Regions from separate parts of the Roseibium sp. HPY-6 genome, predicted to be linked through region 1. Evidence: predicted binding sites of a transcription regulator. Region 1 holds the regulator's gene; each other region holds the start of a gene.
What was found. Region 1 encodes PhoB, which activates phosphate uptake and scavenging genes when phosphate is short. Its sites were predicted from a motif close to TGTCATNNANCTGTCAT; they were not measured.
Positions count from the first base shown of each region.

Region 2: the regulator PhoB is predicted to act here: its motif matches at 3,022-3,038, upstream of ppk2 (polyphosphate kinase 2).
Region 3: the regulator PhoB is predicted to act here: its motif matches at 2,475-2,491, upstream of ABVF61_RS20200 (calcineurin-like phosphoesterase C-terminal domain-containing protein).
Region 4: the regulator PhoB is predicted to act here: its motif matches at 2,069-2,085, upstream of ABVF61_RS11745 (PstS family phosphate ABC transporter substrate-binding protein).

Region 1 is NZ_JBEWCD010000002.1:1,430,862-1,435,666, reverse strand. It holds gene ABVF61_RS18020 (aspartate aminotransferase family protein) at 1-579, opposite strand, end outside; gene ABVF61_RS18015 (GcrA family cell cycle regulator) at 1,107-1,643, shown strand; gene phoB (phosphate regulon transcriptional regulator PhoB) at 1,744-2,442, opposite strand; gene phoU (phosphate signaling complex protein PhoU) at 2,513-3,211, opposite strand; gene pstB (phosphate ABC transporter ATP-binding protein PstB) at 3,243-4,040, opposite strand; gene pstA (phosphate ABC transporter permease PstA) at 4,052-4,805, opposite strand, start outside.
Region 2 is NZ_JBEWCD010000003.1:43,232-48,036, forward strand. It holds gene ABVF61_RS26090 (calcium-binding protein) at 70-867, shown strand; gene ABVF61_RS26095 (Gfo/Idh/MocA family protein) at 938-1,945, opposite strand; gene ppk2 (polyphosphate kinase 2) at 2,051-2,959, opposite strand; gene ABVF61_RS26105 (TetR/AcrR family transcriptional regulator) at 3,144-3,773, shown strand; gene ABVF61_RS26110 (carboxyl transferase domain-containing protein) at 3,775-4,805, shown strand, end outside.
Region 3 is NZ_JBEWCD010000002.1:1,939,039-1,943,843, forward strand. It holds gene ABVF61_RS20195 (HupE/UreJ family protein) at 1-322, opposite strand, end outside; gene ABVF61_RS20200 (calcineurin-like phosphoesterase C-terminal domain-containing protein) at 401-2,341, opposite strand; gene ABVF61_RS20205 (VOC family protein) at 2,629-3,003, shown strand; gene ABVF61_RS20210 (helix-turn-helix transcriptional regulator) at 3,016-3,717, shown strand; gene ABVF61_RS20215 (LacI family DNA-binding transcriptional regulator) at 3,735-4,757, opposite strand.
Region 4 is NZ_JBEWCD010000002.1:46,943-51,747, forward strand. It holds gene ABVF61_RS11735 (ABC transporter substrate-binding protein) at 1-598, opposite strand, end outside; gene ABVF61_RS11740 (LacI family DNA-binding transcriptional regulator) at 781-1,815, shown strand; gene ABVF61_RS11745 (PstS family phosphate ABC transporter substrate-binding protein) at 2,211-3,014, shown strand; gene ABVF61_RS11750 (bifunctional diguanylate cyclase/phosphodiesterase) at 3,027-4,805, shown strand, end outside.

The DNA.
Region 1 (4,805 bases):
GATTTCACGAATGCCGCCTTCACCCTGGATCGGTTCAATTGCAAGCGCCGCCGTGTGCGGGCCTATGACCGCCTTGAGCGCATCCAGGTCTCCTGCCGGGACCTGGTCGAAACCCGGTGCCTTGGGACCAAACCCTTCCAGGTATTTCGCCTGGCCGCCGGCCGCAATCGTTCCAAGGGTCCGGCCGTGGAACGCTCCCTCGAAGGTCACGATCTGATAGCGATCGGGTTCGTTGTTGTCATAGTGATACCGCCGCGCGCATTTAATCGCAGCTTCCATCGCCTCTGCACCCGAATTTACAAACAGCACCCTGTCGGCAAATGTCGCCTCAACGAGGCGCTGTGCCAGACGTTCGCCGTCCGGGATCTGATGAAGGTTGGAGACGTGCCAGAGTTTGGCTGCCTGCTCCTGAAGCGTCTTGACCAGATGCGGATGGCCGTGCCCGCAGGAATTCACTGCGATGCCGGAACCGCAATCGAGGAATCGTCGGCCGTCCTTGGTAACCAGCCAGACACCTTCCCCATGATCAAATGTCAGATTTGATCTTGCATAGTTTCCAAACAGCGCAGTCGCGGACATAACCTCTTTTTACTCCTCAGAGCACCCAGCCTCCTTTTGAAGGCAGGTGAAATGCTCTCTACATGGTGTCATCGATCAAGCTCGAACGCCAAACCGCCCAGGCCGATATTTCCCGTTTCCTGTTGCGGCACTTGCCCGGGAAACGAGCCCGTTTGATCCGGTGCGCTTCACGAGTGCGGACAAGCCAAAACGCAACGTGCCGCCCCGATGAGGCGGCACGTCGCAAGATGCTTATACACCGCGCGTACCGTTGGCTGTCAATGGAAATGCTGCTGCCGGCACTTAAAGTCACGTTTCGTGAAACGCTGGAAGGCCTTACCATAACTGGGGAAAAGTCCGCTCATCCCCAACTGGTTTGGGTGAAGCGGTTGCCTCACAAATTAACGTTATTGTAACCTCTGGCTCATCAAACACGAGATCTCGTGCGGCACATCACCAAGAGGCACAAGATATGCCAAAATTAGGCATGCTAGAGCATGTCTGACACGAGGTTAATGGCCAAATGGCCGAACTAAAGGGTGCGGGCAATGAGTTGGACGAACGAACGGGTTGAACTGCTCAAGAAACTTTGGAGCGAAGGCCTGAGTGCAAGTCAGATCGCAGGCGAACTCGGGGGTGTGACCCGCAACGCCGTGATCGGCAAGGTGCACCGGCTCGGGCTTTCCGGACGTGCAAAGACCTCAAGTTCCAGCGCAAAGCCGCGCCGGCCGCGCACCGCCAGCCCCGCTGCAGGAGCAGCACCAAAGAAACCTGTGCAGCAACCGCAGATGATCGGAGCTACGGCACTCAAGGTGGACACGTCACCTGCACCTGTCGCTGATATCAAGCCTGAGTTGGAACCCATGCCCGAGATGGTCATTCCGATTTCTCAGCGCGCAACGATCCTTACGCTGACTGAGCGGACCTGTAAGTGGCCGATCGGTGATCCTGCGACGGACGATTTCTATTTCTGTGGCCGCGTTTCCGATGCTGGCGTTCCTTATTGTGCATATCACTGCAAGATCGCTTATCAGCCTGTTGCTGACCGGCGCCGCGAGCGAAAGACGGTTGCGCAGGCCTCCTGATATTTTCCTCAACCATTGAAAAACCCGCCTTTGTGGCGGGTTTTTTGTTTTGGACAAAAAGTCCGTCGGGTTTCGGTTAAGTATTGCCCGCGAGAACCTGTCAGCTGGCAATCGAGAACTGGTCATTGAAGGCGTAGCCTGCGCCACGCACGGTCCGGATCGGATCCTTCGCCTTGCCCTTGTTGAGCGCCTTGCGCAGCCTGCCAACATGAACATCCACCGTACGTTCATCGACATAAACATCGTGACCCCAGACACCGTCCAGAAGCTGTTCACGCGAGAACACGCGGCCCGGGGAAGTCATCAGGAACTCAAGAAGCCGGAACTCGGTCGGCCCCAGGTGTATTTCCTTGGTGTTACGGCGAACACGGTGGGTTTCACGGTCGAGTTCAATGTCACCGGACCTGAGCATCGTGGAGACGACTTCCGGACTCGCTCGGCGCAGGATTGCGCGCACCCTTGCCATGAGCTCGGGGACCGAAAAAGGCTTTACGACATAGTCATCGGCACCAGTCGACAGACCGCGGATACGTTCTGCTTCCTCGCCGCGCGCCGTGAGCATAATGATCGGCAAACGTTCGGTGTCTTCCCGTGCCCGCAGGCGCCGGCACAGTTCAATTCCGGAGAGCCCGGGAAGCATCCAGTCCAGCAGGAGCAGATCCGGCAGGCTCTCCCGCAGGCGGATTTCGGCTTCGTCTCCACGGACACAGGATTCGACCTGGTACCCTTCCGCTTCCAAATTGTATCTCAAGAGAAGGCTGAGCGGTTCTTCGTCTTCAACGATCAGCACTTTCGGCATTCGTTCACGCTCCGATATTACCGGCCGGCACACGCATGCCGGCCGAAAGAGTCCCGCAGTCTTTCAGTGCTTAGCCAGCACTTGTTGTTTCATCAAGCTTTTCACGGTCTTCGGGAAGCCGTTCGCCGGTGACCATGTAGTAGACGTTTTCCGCAATATTGGTTGCATGGTCACCGATGCGCTCGATGTTCTTGGCGCAGAACAACAGGTGCACGCATTGAGTGATCACGCGCGGATCTTCCATCATATAAGTCAGCAGTTCACGGAACAGGGACGTGTAGATGGCGTCGACTTCAGCATCGGCCTCCTGCACCCGGCGAGCTGCTTCCGCGTCGCGTTGCGTGTAGGCGTCGAGTACCAGCTTTAGCTGGCCGAGCGCGAGTTCCGTCATGTGTTCAACGCCGATCGCCAGCTTCTTCGATTGCAGATTGCTGTCGATCGCAATCGCGCGCTTGGCGACGTTTTTCGCCAGATCACCAACTCGCTCAAGATCGTTGGCGATGCGGCTTGCCGCGGTGATTTCGCGAAGGTCCTGCCCCATGGGCTGACGGCGCGCGATCATTTCGATCAATTTTGCCTCAACCGCCTGGTGCAGCGTATCGAGCCGTTCGTCGTTTGCGACAGTGGTCTTGGCGAGTTCGTGATCCTGAGAAACAAGAGCTGCGACCGCGTCGGCAAAGGCGCGTTCCGCGAGGCCACCCATTTCGGCGACCTTACCGGCCATTTCCGTCAGTTCCTCGTCATATGCCGAGACAATGTGTTCAGACATCCTGTGTCCCTTTCCGATTTCGGAAAACCGCTTAGCCGAAGCGGCCAGTAATGTAATCCTGAGTGCGCTTGTCTTTCGGATTTGTGAAGATGTCCTCCGTCGGACCTTCTTCAACCAGAATACCCAGGTGGAAAAAAGCTGTACGCTGAGAAACACGCGCCGCCTGCTGCATGGAATGCGTCACGATGACAATGGTGTAATTCTCACGCAGCTCATCGATCAACTCCTCGACCTTTGCCGTGGCAATCGGGTCAAGGGCCGAGCAAGGTTCGTCCATCAGGATCACTTCCGGGCTGACCGCAATGGCGCGCGCGATGCACAGACGTTGCTGCTGCCCACCGGACATTCCCGTTCCGGGCTCGTCCAGACGATTTTTCACCTCTTCCCAAAGGCCGGCTTTCTGGAGGCTCGAGGACACTATGTCGTCGAGTTCCGCCTTATTGCGGGCGAGACCGTGGATACGCGGACCATAGGCGATGTTGTCGTAGATCGACTTCGGGAACGGGTTCGGTTTCTGGAAAACCATCCCGACCTTCGCCCGAAGCTGCACCGGATCGACTTTGGGGTCGTAGATATCTTCGTTGTCGATCTTGATCGATCCTTCCACGCGGCAGATATCAATCGTGTCGTTCATGCGGTTGATCGTGCGCAGGAAGGTCGACTTGCCGCAGCCGGACGGGCCGATGAAAGACGTCACCGAACGCGGTTGGATTTCAATGTCCACGTCCTTGATGGCATGTGTATCGCCATAAAAGACCTGAACCTTGTTTGCGGATATTTTGCTCTCGGTCATTTCGTTCGCCTGTTCAATACTCGGCATCTCGTTCATCGCATCAATCCTTACCAGCGGCGTTCAAACCTGCGGCGCAGGATGATCGCGAGAATGTTCATTGAGAGGAGGAAGATCAGGAGGACGATAATTCCACCCCAAGCTTTCTCAGTAAACGCGAGATCGGACCGCGCCGCCCAGGTGTAGATCTGTGCAGGCATTGCCGAATTCGGCTCGGTGAAGCCGGCGATGAAGCCATCCGGGTAACCGCGCGCGACGAACCCGACCATACCGATCAGAAGCAGCGGTGCCGTTTCGCCCAGTGCCTGTGCCAGCCCGATAATGGTTCCGGTCAGAATGCCGGGCATCGCCAGCGGCAGCACGTGATGGAAGATCGCCTGCATCTTGGAAGCGCCAACACCGAGTGCTGCGTCCCGGATGCTTGGCGGAACCGCCTTCAGCGAAGCGCGCGTGGAGATAATGATCGTCGGCAGCGTCATCAGCGTCAGGACCAAGCCGCCGACCAGCGGCGCAGATTGAGGCAAATGCATGAACTGGATGAAGACCGCCAGACCCAGAATACCGAAAACGATAGAAGGAACGGCCGCCAGGTTCGAGATATTCACCTCAATCAGATCCGTGAACCTGTTCTGCGGTGCGAATTCTTCAAGATAGATGGAGGCGGCCACGCCTATCGGAAGCGACAAAAACAGAACCACCAGCATCATGAAGAAAGACCCGATCACCGAAGCGCCGATGCCCGCCGCTGCGGCATTGTCCACACCGGCGTCCGCACCGGTGATGAAAGGCCAGTTAAAAACGGTC
Region 2 (4,805 bases), on a different contig from region 1:
TTCAATCCCTACTATCAGTACGCCAAGCCGGACCAGATAACTTAAGACAAGGGATGGACTGCGGTCTTCATAGGATCGGAAGGCAACGACTACATTTTCGGAGACGAATTCTCCGACACCATGTATGGCAATGGCGGGAATGACGGGCTCAACGGTGGCGGCGGAAGAGACTTTCTTCATGGCGGCGAAGGAAACGACACTTTCGTCGGCGGTGAAGGCGCCGATGAAATGTACGGAGAAGAAGGCGACGACTTTTTCTTCGGGGAACTAGACCACAATGTGATCGATGGCGGCGCGGATTACGACACGGTCAGCTATTTCGGCCTGAACAAAGGCATCACGGTTCTTCTGGACTTTGCGATCGCGCAGGCAACAGATGCACCCTGGGAATTCGACACAATCAAGAACATCGAACGGGTCATCGGAACGAGCCACGACGACATAATCGTTGGTGACCATAGGGCCGCCGGCAACAGTCTGATCGCCGGCGCGGGCGACGACGTGGTATCCGGGAACGGCGGAACCGACACAATCGTTGGCGGTGCCGGCAGTGACGAACTCTGGGGCGGAACTGAAAGCGACACGTTCATTTTCAATCTTGGCGACAGCCGTGGCCGTCACGCGAACTTCGACAGGATCATGGACTTCGACCTCGATGATGATGTGATGGAGTTTCAGGTCTACGACAAGGACACAACGAACTGGTCAACCGAGACAGGTACCGTCGATGGCAAAACCGGTACATGGGTCAAGGTTACCGAGACCCATTTCGGCGAGGCGGAACTGGAAATCGAAACACTCTATGAGGTGTTTCTGGAAGGCACAGCGATCGCCACCGTGGGCTCGGACGACATCGTTTTCTTCTGATGGCCCGAGCGCGCAGTCTTCCAGCGGCAAATGCCGAAAATTGGCAACAACCGGCTACATGCTGCCATTTCTAAACGATGTCGACCCACCCGCCTTTTTCAGCGGACGCGAAAATCGCATCGATGATTTTCATGTTCTGAAGCGCATCTTCGACGCCATACGTCATGACCTTTTCGCCCAGGACCGCGCGCCCGAACACGTCGGCCAGCTCAGCATATTGATCGCAGGGCGCGATGGTTTCAGTTGTCATCGACGCATCACCGAGCGCCGACCCGTCATCCATCCGCAACTCCGATGTCTCGCCCTGAGGTGCATTGAACGGGATCGGGATTTCAAGACGTTTCCGGGTTCCGACAAGCTGTAGTCGTTGATGCGCCGTCAACTGCGTGGACACTGTGAAGGTGAGCTGGCGCCCTGCGCCGAAATCCATGATCGCACTGGTGAAACGGTCTGTCCCGAAGTCCGGATCACGGTCGATCAGCGAGACAACCCGCTCCGGTTCGGCTTCGAAGAAGTAACGGCCGGCAAGCATGGTGTAGCACCCGATGTCCATCAGGGCACCGCCGCCCATATCGGCCCTGTTGCGGATATTGTCCGGGTCGTTGTTGAAGAAACTGAAAAAGCCCTGGATCGCATGTAGATCGCCAAGCTCTCCCGAACGCACGATCTCGCGGGCCCGGATCCATTGCGGGTGCGCGCGCACCATGAAACCTTCGGCGACAAGACGGTCTTTCGGCAACTCAAGAAGCGTCGCGGCGTCTTCGGCGCTGAGAGCAATCGGTTTTTCGCACAGAACATGCTTACCGGCTTCAACAGCCTGCACGGTCACCGGCACGTGCATGTGATTTGGAAGCGGGTTGTAAATCGCATCGATGTCAGGGTCGCCGAAAAGCTCTTCGTAGGAGCCGTACGCCTTTTCGATACCGAGGTCTTTCGCAGCGGCGCCCGCCCTCTCGGCGTCGCGCGAGGCGATGGCCGTAACGATCCCGGTTTGTGAAACCTGAATTCCGGGAATAACTTTTTCGCGGCCGATCTTGGCGGTTGATATGATTCCCCAGCGGACCTTTTTGCTGTCCATTCTTGTTTCTCCCGTTCCCTAGGCACACGCGTCAGTTGGCACGAAAAAATCCCGGCCTGCAAGGCCGGGAAGTGGGTCGATGCGGTTATAACCGGCTACATGCTGTCAAAATTTCTCGGGCACATAGAGATGTTCCGGCAAAACCTTGCGTTCGTAGTCCGGATTGAACCGGCGCTCCGGCAAAGAGACCGGATCGTGCGGGACCTCCTCATAAGGCAGTTGCGACAGAAGATGGCTGATGCAGTTGAGGCGCGCCTGCTTCTTGTCGTTGCCTTCCACAATGAACCACGGCGCTTCCGGGATGTTGGTACGCTCGAAGGTCTCTTCCTTCGCTTTGGTATAGTCTTCCCAGCGAATGCGGGATTCCAGATCCATTGGCGACAGTTTCCACTGTTTCAGCGGATCGTGGATGCGCATCAGGAAGCGCAGCTGCTGTTCCTCGTCCGTGATCGAGAACCAGTATTTGATCAGCCGGACCCCGGAGCGGACAATCATGCGTTCAAATTCGGGAACATCGTTGAAGAACTGCTCGACCTGGTCTTCGTTTGCAAATCCCATGACGCGTTCAACACCGGAACGGTTGTACCAGGAGCGGTCAAACATAACGATTTCACCCGCAGCCGGCAGGTGCGGGACATAGCGCTGGAAGTACCATTGCGACTTTTCACGCTCCGTCGGCGCTGGAAGCGCAACGACGCGGGCAACGCGCGGGTTCAGACGTTGCGTAATGCGCTTGATTACCCCGCCCTTCCCGGCCGCGTCGCGGCCTTCAAAGACCACAACGATTTTTTCGCCGGTATGCTGGACCCAGTCCTGCAGCTTCACCAGCTCGGCCTGCAATCTGAGCAGTTCGTGGAAATAGGTGTTCCGGTCGATCGGTGACTTGTGCTTTTTGTCGGAGATGAACTGAAGATCCTTCGCGACCAGATTGTCGTCGATTTCCATCTCAAGTTCTTCATCAAGGGAATCTGCCCATTCGGCCTCAACCCAACTCTTTGCGCTTTCTTCGGTCATCAATCGGTCCTCATGAATCGTCTCGAACGGCGAATCTCAGAAAGAGTGTGAACAGCTTAACCATGTAAGTTTTTTGACAGTTGTGCCAGTTCGCAGTCCTTGATCCCCCTCAAAGGCGACTCAAAAGTTGACGTAACTTGAAAATGAATGAACGTTCATTTATATACTTCAGCAGGAGGAGCAAATGTCTATGTCGGCGGAAAGGTCAGCGTCCCGTTCCAAAGGGCAGGAGACGGCGCACCGTGTGCGGAAAGCCGCTCTGAAACGCTTTGCCAGCACCGGTTACGCTGCGGTTTCCATGCGTGAGATCGCGACCGATGTCGGCGTCCGGCCCGGAGCGCTCTACAACCACTTCCCAACCAAGCAGGACATTCTGAAAGACTTGATGCTGACCCACATGGCCGACCTGCTGGCAGCATGGCGATCGGCAGATTTTCCTGCAGTCATGGATCCGCTCGAGCGGTTTGTCCGCTTTCACATTCGCTATCACCTTGAGCGCGCGGACGAGGTCTTCATCTCCTACATGGAGCTTCGCAATCTGGAACCGGAGAACTTCAAGAGCGTCGAGGCGGAGCGACGCAGATATGAGGCCATTCTGACGTCGATCCTCGAAGAAGGTTCAGTTGCCGGGCGCTACGCCGTCGAGGATCCGAAGGTCACGACGAGAGCCATAATTGCAATGCTCACCGGCATCCCGACCTGGTACCGGGAAGGTGGTCGGCTCGGCGAAACCGAGATCGAAGACCTCTACCTGACGATGGTGCGCAAAGCGGTGGCACCGGAAGAAAAAGACCTGCAAAGGGAGAACGGATGACATGAGCATCCTGAAATCGAACCTGTCATCCAGAAGCAGTGACTTTGCGGCCAACAAGGCCGCACACGAAACAGCGATGGATGCCGTGCGGACTGCAGCGCGATCGGCGCTGGATGGCGGCGGCGAGACTGCGCGCACCCGCCATGTCTCCCGCGGCAAAATTCTTCCCCGGGAGCGCGTGTCGCGCCTTCTTGATCCCGGATCTCCATTTCTGGAAGTCGGCATGCTTGCTGCCCACGACATGTATGAAGGCGCCGCACCCTCTGCCGGAATGATCGCGGGCATCGGCCGGGTCGAAGGCCAGGAAGCCATGATCCTCGCCAATGACGCGACGGTCAAAGGCGGCACTTACTATCCGATGTCGGTCAAGAAGCATCTGCGCGCGCAGGAGATCGCCTTGGAAAACAACCTGCCCTGCATTTATCTCGTGGATTCAGGCGGTGCCAACCTGCCCAATCAGGACGAAGTCTTTCCGGACCGGGATCACTTCGGCAGGATTTTTTATAATCAGGCCAACATGTCGGCAAAAGGCATCGCGCAAATCGCCGTTGTCATGGGGTCCTGCACCGCGGGTGGTGCCTATGTTCCGGCAATGTCGGACGAGACCATCATCGTCAAGAACCAGGGCACGATCTTTCTGGCCGGCCCCCCGCTTGTGAAAGCGGCAACGGGCGAGGAAGTCTCGGCGGAAGATCTTGGCGGCGGTGATGTTCACACGCGCCTGTCCGGTGTTGCCGACCATCTTGCACGCGACGATGCGCACGCGCTCGCGCTCGCAAGACGCGCCATCGCCAGCCTGAACCGGTCCAAGACCGCGCAGGCTGCACTGGAGACGCCCGAGGACCCGCTTTACGACCCGGAGGAAATCCTTGGCGTTGTCCCTGCGGATCTGAAGACGCCGTATGACATCCGGGAAGTCATCGCCCGTGTCGTCGACGGATCAAGGTTCGATGAGTTCAAGGCGCGCTACGGCACGACCCTGGTCTGTGGGTTCGCTCATATTCACGGCATGCCGGTCGGTATCATCGCCAA
Region 3 (4,805 bases), 510 kb from region 1:
CGAAGGCCTCGGGATCGCGATCGACTGCGGCCATGTCCAGTCTGTAGCGCACGCCCGTTCCCGTAGTCTCAAGGCGCAGAAAAGGTGAGACAAGGGGTGCCTGATCCACTTGGGCCCGGCCCACCAGATCGGAAAAGACGAGCGGTGCCGGTGCCCGGACATAGAGTGTGAGAGTGCCGTTATCCTCCGCAACGAGGAGGGTCCGCACCTTCGTTCCTTCCGTAAAATGCGCATTGGCCGGAAGCGCAAAAAGGCCTGCGAGCGCAAGGAAGAGGGCGGTGATTTGGAAAACTCTGAAACAGGCTGCGGGTAGAAATGTCATGATCTCGTTCCGATACGGGTCCCGGGCGCAGCGCGCCCGGGAGAGAGTTTGCAACAACTTTGCTCCGACGCCGAGCCGTTATTGCCAAAACTCTTCCTGCCACGTCATTTGCGGCAGGTCTTCGACAACCTCAAAGGTCTTGGTCTGTGTAAATGTGCGTCCGTAGCGGTCCGTTGTCGTTACTTCGAGGGTATGAAGACCGACGGGCAGGTCTGCCGGCAATTCGGCCCGCCACAGGTGGCTGGATTTGGTCGACAGCATCCAGTTTTGGAATGGCCCGGCTGCACCCGTCCAATGCGTTCCCTGCCAGGTGTAGAAACCCGCTGTTTCCTCGCCACCTTCGGCGCTTCTTACAGCGATGCGGCCGTTGGTGGATTGCTTGGCAAGCGCAAGCGGGTCGGCATAGGTCGGGCCATCCAGAACCGCTTCGCCTTCACCTTTCTGGGTGCGCACAGCCTCTGTTGGTGTGCCGCCGTTGATGGCGAAAGACACTTTGCTTTCTTTCGATCCGTTCCACACGTTGATGGCCACAAAGGTCGTGTCGTTGAGGTCTTCACGGGTCAGCATGTCCATGTCGCCGAGGTCGTTCACGGTAACCGGTGGGATGATGTCGCTCGGTACATCATAGAGATCGGTATAGCTGACCAGTTTTTCCGCCCACTCGCGGAAGCGGGGGGTGTTGAAGGAAACGTGCAGCTGATCGGTCTCAGTGCCCTCGAAGGTCATATAGGTGTCGACATAATCCGGTCCTGAGAAGTCCAGGACGTAATAGCCGCGCGGTGAACCGAGACGCTGCGTTCCATGCGGAACACCGCTGCTGTTCAGATCACCCGCCCACCAGGACCCGGACACGGCGCCGGTGACGATCTGGTGGAATTTTGCGGGGCCGGTGTTCGTCGCCGCTTCCCATCCTTCGAAGTACTCGCCAGGCAGGATCTGTTCGGTCGTGTGGGTGTGACCTGACAGGCCGAGGGCAGGGCGATCACCGATGAGTTCGTAGAGCTTGTCGAGATTGTCTACCTGGTGCTTCTGCGCCTCGGCATCCGTGTAGGTCACGAACGGAATGTGCGCATTCAAAACGATCAGCTTGTCCTGCGGCACGTTTGCAAGATCGTTTTTCAGCCATTCCAGCTGGCGCTCGGAGATGACGCCGTTGTAGGACGGCTTGGCCGAGAGATCACAGAACGAGTGGGCATCGACACCGTTACACGGATAGCGAACGTCATCGAGCACGACGAAATGCACCTGACCGATGTCGAAGGAGTAGTATTCCGGGCCGAACTCGCGGCGAAAGGTATCGAAGCTGTCAGCATCGTTCTTGGCATCAAAGTCGAGGTCGTGATTGCCGGCGACATAATATTGCGGAACACCACCTGCAGCGATGATCTTTCTGAAACGGGGATAGAGCGAGAGGTCATCGCCCATCACGTCGCCTTCAAAGAGGAGGCACTGCGTTTCCGAATTGTCGCGGTTGGCCAGCATGTTGCCGACAGTCTGGCGGACATAGCTGATTTCCTGGTTTGAATAGGGCTGCGTATCCCCGAAAACCAGGCACTGGAAAGTGTCGCCCACCTGATCCTCGATCAGCGGAAAATTCACGGCTTGCGGCAAAGGGCCTGTCGGCTGGATGCCGCCGAAGCGCAAGTCCGGAGAACCGGCGACTTTGTGGACATAGTTAAACTGCGGAACCATGTCTTCGCTGAGCGGTGTCGCGTATCCTGCCGGCTTGGTGACAAAGAGATTCATGTCGTCATAGGCCGGCAACTCATAGCGGCCATCGTCGCCGGTCACAACCACTTCGCGTCCGTTTGACACCAGAACGCCGGCAACACCTGCTTCGCCTTCATCCAGCTTCGAATTGCGGTTCGCATCGATAAATACTTTGCCGGTCGCTTTTTCTGCAGGCTGGTCGCCGCGTACAACGTCAACAGAACCGACGTAACTTGCATCTTTCGCGAATGCGCCGGGCGCAATCACGCTTGTGCCTGCCAGCAGCAGGGCCAAGGTCATTCTTTTCATGAGAGCCTCCGAGGGATAGGGCTGTTGGGTCAGCCAGCTCACACTTTGGTGGGCTTCAATGACGATAGGTTGTCCTTCACGTTAAAGTTTTGTGGCAGGGGTGGTGCACGCACTGTCATGAAGTCAGCATAACTGTCATATGCGCGTTTTGACACTTTTCGTTCTTTCAAAAAAAACGGCGGAAAAGCTGGCGTGAAAGCTGAAGCAAAAGACGTTTTCTCCTGACAGAAGGCTGTCAGGAGGACCTTGCTAGGGTGCTTCCATCACACCACGCAAGGAGACCGAAAATGTCGTTTGCCCCTGATCATTTCACCGTCTGGATGGAAATTCCCGTTTCTGATCTGGACAAGGCAATCAGCTTCTATAACGAAGTTTTTCAAACTGAACTCAACCGTGTGACGGACATGGGCCCCAACCATATTGCCATGTTCCCGACCAAGGACCAGATGGGTGTCGCCGGGCATTTGTATCCTGGCAAGCCTGCGTCAAATGGCTCAGGACCGACAGTCCATATTGCCTGTCCTGACAGTCTTGAGGCCACAATGGAACGCTTTGCAAAAGCGGGCGGCGAGGTAGTATCCGACCCGATCGCAATCCCTTCCGGCCGATTCGCCTATGGAACCGATCCGGACGGCAATTCGATCGGTTTGTTTGCCTCGTAAGGAGCCTGCCGCATGAGACGAGCCGACCGCCTGTTCCAGATAGTTCAATATCTGCGTGGCGGACGGCTGGTCCGGGCACGTCAGTTGTCCGAATGGCTGGAAGTTTCGGAGCGGACCATATACCGCGATGTCGCCGATCTTCAGGCATCCGGCGTTCCCATCGAGGGGGCAGCGGGTGTCGGCTATATCATGCGTGACGGCTACGATCTGCCGCCTCTGATGTTCACCCGAGACGAAATCGTTGCCCTTTTGGCTGGAGCCCGCCTGATACGTGCCTGGGGTGGTGCGGCCATGGCGCGTGCGGCCGAAGAGGCCATGATCAAGATTGACGCCGTCATTCCGGAAAAAGCGCGCGTTCGCCAAAACGAGGTAGAAATCCACGCCTTTGCGGCTGAGATGACACCGCAAGTGCGCACGCTTATCGATTTTCTTGAGGCATCGGCTGATGCGCGCAAGCGATTGTCGATTTCCTATCTGGACGGCAAGGGCGATGCTTCCAGCCGGGTGATCCGGCCCCTCGGGCTCTGGTTCTGGGGCAAGGTCTGGACGTTGGTCGCCTGGTGCGAGCTTCGTCACGATTTTCGGATGTTTCGGCTAGACCGTATGTCGGACGCCACCGAAACGGGTGACAGTTTTCGCCCTGAACCCGGCAAGACATTGAAAGATTTTTATAGGGCCATGGAGCAACAAGGTTACGGACGCCCGAACGCATAGTGCCATATGCTCAAGGATCAAAACCGGGTCGGAATATTCTTTGGCGTGACCACTTGTATGTCGCTTTCCCAAACGTCCGGTGGAGCACCGATGCCGTGAAAGGAAAGAATGTGCCGCAACGCCGCCCGCATGTCGTCGCGCAGGTCATGGTGAAGCACCAGCGAAAGCTTCTCGGCGCGCAAAAGCTCCAGATTGTCTTCGTCAAGATCATGGGCGATGAACACGGCGGGTGATTTGCCGGCCGCTTCAAGCGCTCCCAGAACCGCAACATTCCCGCCGCCCATGGAATAGACGCCGGCGATCTCCTGCTCGCCATTAAGCTGCTGGCCAACTTCCTGTGCCGTCGCCGGGCTGAGGCCACCACCGCCGCTGGCGTCGATGAGTTCGATGTCCGGCCGGTGCTGATGAAGTTCAGCGCGAAATGCCGTGAAGCGCTCTTCTTCGCCCTGGAAGGTGTGCTGGCTGAGCGTCGTCAATACGCATCTTTGACCGTCATGCAGAAGCTTGTGCATGAGATAAGCTGCTGTTTGGCCCGCTCTGGCGTTGTTAAGGCCTGCATAGGCAAGCCTTTCTGAACCCGGTATGTCCGTGAAGAGCGTGAGAACGGGGATGCCCTTGCGAACGAGGAGTGCAATGGCTTCTCGAACGCCTTCCGTATCCCTGGCTTTGAGACAAACGCCCTGGCTGCCCCGGCTGCGGATACGCTCCAGGCACGAGACGGTCTCAGCCGTTGTCATCATTTCGGAAAAAACAAAGCGGGGTCTGAGCGCCGCAGGTCTGAAATCGGGCAACACCGCCTCTGTCGCCTTACGGATTTCACGCGTGAAGCGGGCAGGAGCTTCCACAACGATATCGATGAAGAAGCGTCGGCCCCTGGCGGCCAGCTGTGCCTCCTGGCGCGCAAGTTCCTCAATGGCATCGGTCACGCGCCGGCGCGTCTGGGGACTGACGTTTGCACGATTGTTCAAGACCCGGTCGATGGTGGCAGTGCTCAGACCCGATTGAAGCGCGATTTCCTTGACGGGGAAACGGTGTGTCATGCAATGAAGTTTGGTTTTGATCACAACGTCTTGCAAGTCTCATATAGA
Region 4 (4,805 bases), 1.4 Mb from region 1:
GGGCAGTCAGGAGCGTTTGGAACGCAAGCGTTGTCTGCCAAGGCTGCTGGCCCATTGCCAGCGGCACGATGCCGGCTTCCTGAAGCTTAGGTGCAGCGGCGACAAATTCGTCCCAGTTGGTGGGAACAGCCAGGCCGTTGTCCTCAAACGCGGCGTTGTTCAGCCAGAGCCATTGCGGCGAGTGAATATTGACCGGCACGCAGTAGATTTTGCCGTCCAGCGTGCAGCTGTCGAGCAAGGAGGGCGGGAACACCAGTTCCTTCCAGTTACCTTCTTCTGCAATATCGGTGAGATCGCGCATGAGGCCGGCTTCGACCAGTTCTTCTGCCTGACGGCCGTGATTGAATTGCGTGGCGCCCATCGGGTCTCCGCCCGTGATACGGCTGATCATGATCGGACGTGCTGTGCCACCCGAACCTGCGATAGCGCCGTCAACCCACTTGTTGCCCGTTGCGTCGAATGCCTTTGCGAACTCAGCAACAGCAGCCGCTTCGCCACCCGATGTCCACCAATGGGTAACCTCGAGATCGGTTGCGTTTGCGGCCGTTGCAGCGCAAAGAGCCGTGGATGCAGCAAAAACTACGCGTAATGACTTCATGTTATCCTCCCATCGAACACCGCGTGTTCGATTGTCCTCTGAATGTGGCTTTCGCCTCACTTTGTAATCGATTACATTTTGTAGTATCATTGATGTAATCGATTACATTTATCATTCTAGGGAAATGGCTCTGTGTCAACCCGGAATGTGGTCAAACGCAAAACAAACTTCCGGAGACGGCATTGGTCCAGAAAAATGCGCGCATTCGAGACGTCGCCCGGGCAGCGGGTGTTTCAACGGCCACTGTCAGCCGCGCACTCAGCAATCCCAACCTTTTGACAGAAGCGACCCGCGAAAGTGTTTTTGCCGCTATCCGCTCCACCGGCTACCGCGTAAACAAGGCGGCCCGAACGCTCAGAACGCGTCAGGCGGGCGCCGTGCTGGTTCTCGTGCCCAACCTGGGAAATCCGTTCTTTTCCAAAATACTTGCAGGCATCAGCGAGCGTTTTGGCGATGAAGACACATCCGTTCTGATCGCAGACACGAAGGATCATGCAACGACCGGCAAGTTCCTTGTCGACTACTTTCTCGATTCTCAGATCGACGGCATGATTTGTCTCGATGGTGGGCTTTCGGAAAAGGAGCTTCATCAATTCCGGGAAAACGGGGTCGCGGACAAGATCGTTTTTGCCTGTGAATGGGTGCACAACGCTCAGCTGCCCTCGGTAAGAAGCGACAACATCCAGGGCGCCAGGCTCGCGGTACAACATCTTTATGAGCTCGGGCACCGAAAAATTGCGCATGTCACGGGGCCTTCTGACAACGTCCTCACACATGCGCGCCGGGAGGGAATGCTGGAAGAGCGTGCCCGGCTCGGTTTGCCGTCGCGCGATGAGTGGATTATCCGAGGCGATTTTTCCCTTGAGTCCGGCCGGTTGGCAGCAACCAGGATCCTCGGCATGAAGCATCGCCCGACAGCGGTTTTCTGCGCTTCGGACCAGGTGGCCTTCGGACTGATGTCCACTTTGACCGCGGGAGGCTTGAGGGTGCCTGAAGATATTTCCGTCGTGGGATTTGACGACATTGAACTGTCGGACTTTTACGTTCCTTCCCTGACCACCATTCGTCAGGACAGGCACGCACTCGGAACAAAGGCGGCTGCTCTGCTGCTGGAATGTATCGATCTGAACAAGAACGCCGAGATAGCAAAAGATAAGCCGGTTTTTGTTGATGTGGAACTTGTTGTTCGCAACAGTTCTGCTGCGCCGGTGGCATGAAAAATTTTGTTAAGCTGAAAACAGCCTCCAGTTGTTCCAACTCCATGGAAAAATCCCAAAAAGAAACGGGAACTGCAAGCCATTGCAATTACTAAGTTGTCGGGCAGATTTTGCCCCGGCTTTAATTGAGTAATTCAACCTTTCTCTAAAAAAATCCAGCGAACCCGGGAAGCCCGTGTGATTTTCGTGATTGCATTTTGCGATCTGGAATAGGAAAAAATTACCTTTGGGAAGATGTCGTGCAAAGTTAAGTTGTAATTGAGTTGTAACAACATACGTATTTATTGCATTCATTAATTCTTACAACATGTTAATTGTAAAAAATATCGGTACTTTAGTTTTTAATTAACTTGGAGATGGCACTTTGATTGTCAAAATAAACATGGGTGGTCGTAATGCGTACCTTTGCATTTGGCTTGGCATTGTCGCTGGGCGTTATTTTCTCTCAAACAGGTTCTGTCTCGGCTGATTCCACACTGAACGTGGTCGGAACAGGCGACGGTCTGGAAATGCTCCGCGAAATCGGAGAGGGTTTCCAGTCCGCTCATCCGGACATCGAACTTTCGATTCCTCCGAGCATCGGTTCCGGTGGTGGGATTGCCGCCGTGAGTTCTGGTGCAGAACGGCTTGGCAGGGTCGCAAGACCCCTGAAGGATAGCGAAGTTGACTTCGGCCTCGTTTACCTGCCGATCGCAAAAATCCCGAGTGCGATCTTTGCGCATCCTTCCACTGGCATCACCTCTATCTCGAGCGAAGATCTGGTAAAACTGTTTACCGGTGAGATCAGCAACTGGTCCGATCTTGGTGGCGCGGACATGCGCGTGAAGCTTGTCCGGCGCGAAGATGCCGACAGCACGCTCCAGGTTCTGCGTTCTTCCATGCCGGGCTGGAAACAGTTGAAGTTCTCGCCCCGGTCGAAAACGGCCGTCACAACCCAAGAAGCAATCAACACGGCAAAGGACGTTGAGGGTGCGATTGCGTTCGGCCCCTATTCAAAGCCTCTCGAAGATGGATTGTCCGTACTCAAAGTCGACGGAAATCACCCGACTGACGCAGGCTATCCAAGTGCAGTCACTTTGGCCCTTATCTACAAGCAGGGGACGATGGACGGTCAGATGGAGGCCTTCATCGATTTCAGCCGGTCGGATGGTGCAAGTGAACTGATCGAGAATTTCGGCGGTGTTCCCGTAAAGCAATAGCACCCTGACCAAATGATACGTCACTCATCCCTTCTCTGGCATTATACATACGGCGCTGTTTTCACAGCGCTGTGTGCCTTTGCAGGTTTGATCGGACTGGTCGCGTATCAGTTGGAAGACAGCATGGCGCGGCAGCAGAGCGAGTTGCTTCAGTTGTCGCAGTCCAGAGTTCTGGAGACGCTGAATGCAGACGTGAAGCTGGCCGGAAAGCGGCTCGAGTTTCTGTTCGAGGACCGTGTCAGGCGGGTGAGTGCAATTGCGGCAGACCCGAATATCACAAAAGCGATCGAGTCACGAAACAATGTCGCTATGTCCGAGTTGCTTGGACCATTCGCCGCGCTGGACGATATCGATGGAATTGTCGTTCTGGACGATCGGGGGCGCATCGTTGGATCTTCCTCCTATGACACGGACATCGTTGCGCTTGGGTCCGAGCTCCCGAAACTTGGGTTTCATGAAGACATCACGCGTTCATTGCGTGACAGCATGCCAGATAAACCTCTGATCTTTAACCGTATTCTGACAAAGGAAGAGTCGCGGGTTTTTGTTCCCGGTAAAAACGTGAACGCCCTTTCACAGGTCATGTTCGTGCCTGTCTTCGATGATTTCGGCTATGTGGTCGGAGGCTTGCTGGCGCAACGCTGGCTGCGGGAGCATGAGCCCATGCTGACCGACCTGGCGGACATCAACTCATTCGGCCTGGTGGTCGTCCACAACAATGAGATCATCTCCAGAGCCAGTTTCAGTGGATCCATCAAAGACATCGAGGCTTCTGCCGATGCGCGCCATATCACCGCTGGAGGCCGTCACGTGATCAAATGCGGGATGCCGATTGCTCCCATGTCGATATGCGCGCTCCTGCCGATTGAACAGCTCACGGAAACGCAGAGCGAGCTTACAAGGATCGGTACAGAAGAAGAATCCAAATTGCTGAAGCGGCTGTTTCTCTTCGGCTTGCTTGCCCTTGCCGCTTTTGCAGCCGTTGCTTTTCTGCTTTCACGGCAGATCACGCGTCCCTTGACAAAGATCACAAGAGTTCTGTCGGGCATTGCTGCCGGCGATTTCGAAAACCGGGTCGTGGGCACGGAGCGTCTCGATGAAGTTGGCGACATCGCCAGATCCGTCGTGTCGCTGCAAAGGTCGGTCAAGGAACGCGACGCCCTCCGGGTAAGGGTGCACGAAAAGAACACTATCTTAAGGTCCCAGGAAGCGAAGCTGCGGGAGCAAAATGTTCTGTTTGATGCCGCCTTGAACAACATGTCCCACGGACTTTGCATGTTCGACTCGAGGGGCAGGCTCATCGTTTCCAACCAGCGGTACGCCGAGTTGTTCGAACTCAGCGAAGAGACGATACGCCCCGGCATGTCCTCGGCCGACATTGCGGACGTGCTCGATGTCGAACTGGTGGAAACCGATGTACCGGTCACCAAAGAGACCAACCTGCCTTTCGCACGGACGAAAGGCGGTCAGCAAAGCACTGAAATGGTCAGGATCCGTTCGGGCAGGATCGTTCTGACGACCCGTCAGCCGCTTTGTGATGGCGGTTGGGTTGCGATCTCCGAGGACATCACCGAACGGCAGGAAGCGCGCGACCGCCTTGCATTCCTTGCGCGGCACGACATGCTGACCCAGTTGCCCAATCGGATAGAGTTCCGGGATCAGCTGGAAGCTCTGCTGAAGCGGCAGAAATCGCAGGGCGGCGAATTTGGCATTTTGTGCCTTGATCTCGACGAGTTCAAAACGGTCAACGACTCCCTTGGTCATCCGATCGGCGACGAACTGTTGCGCCAG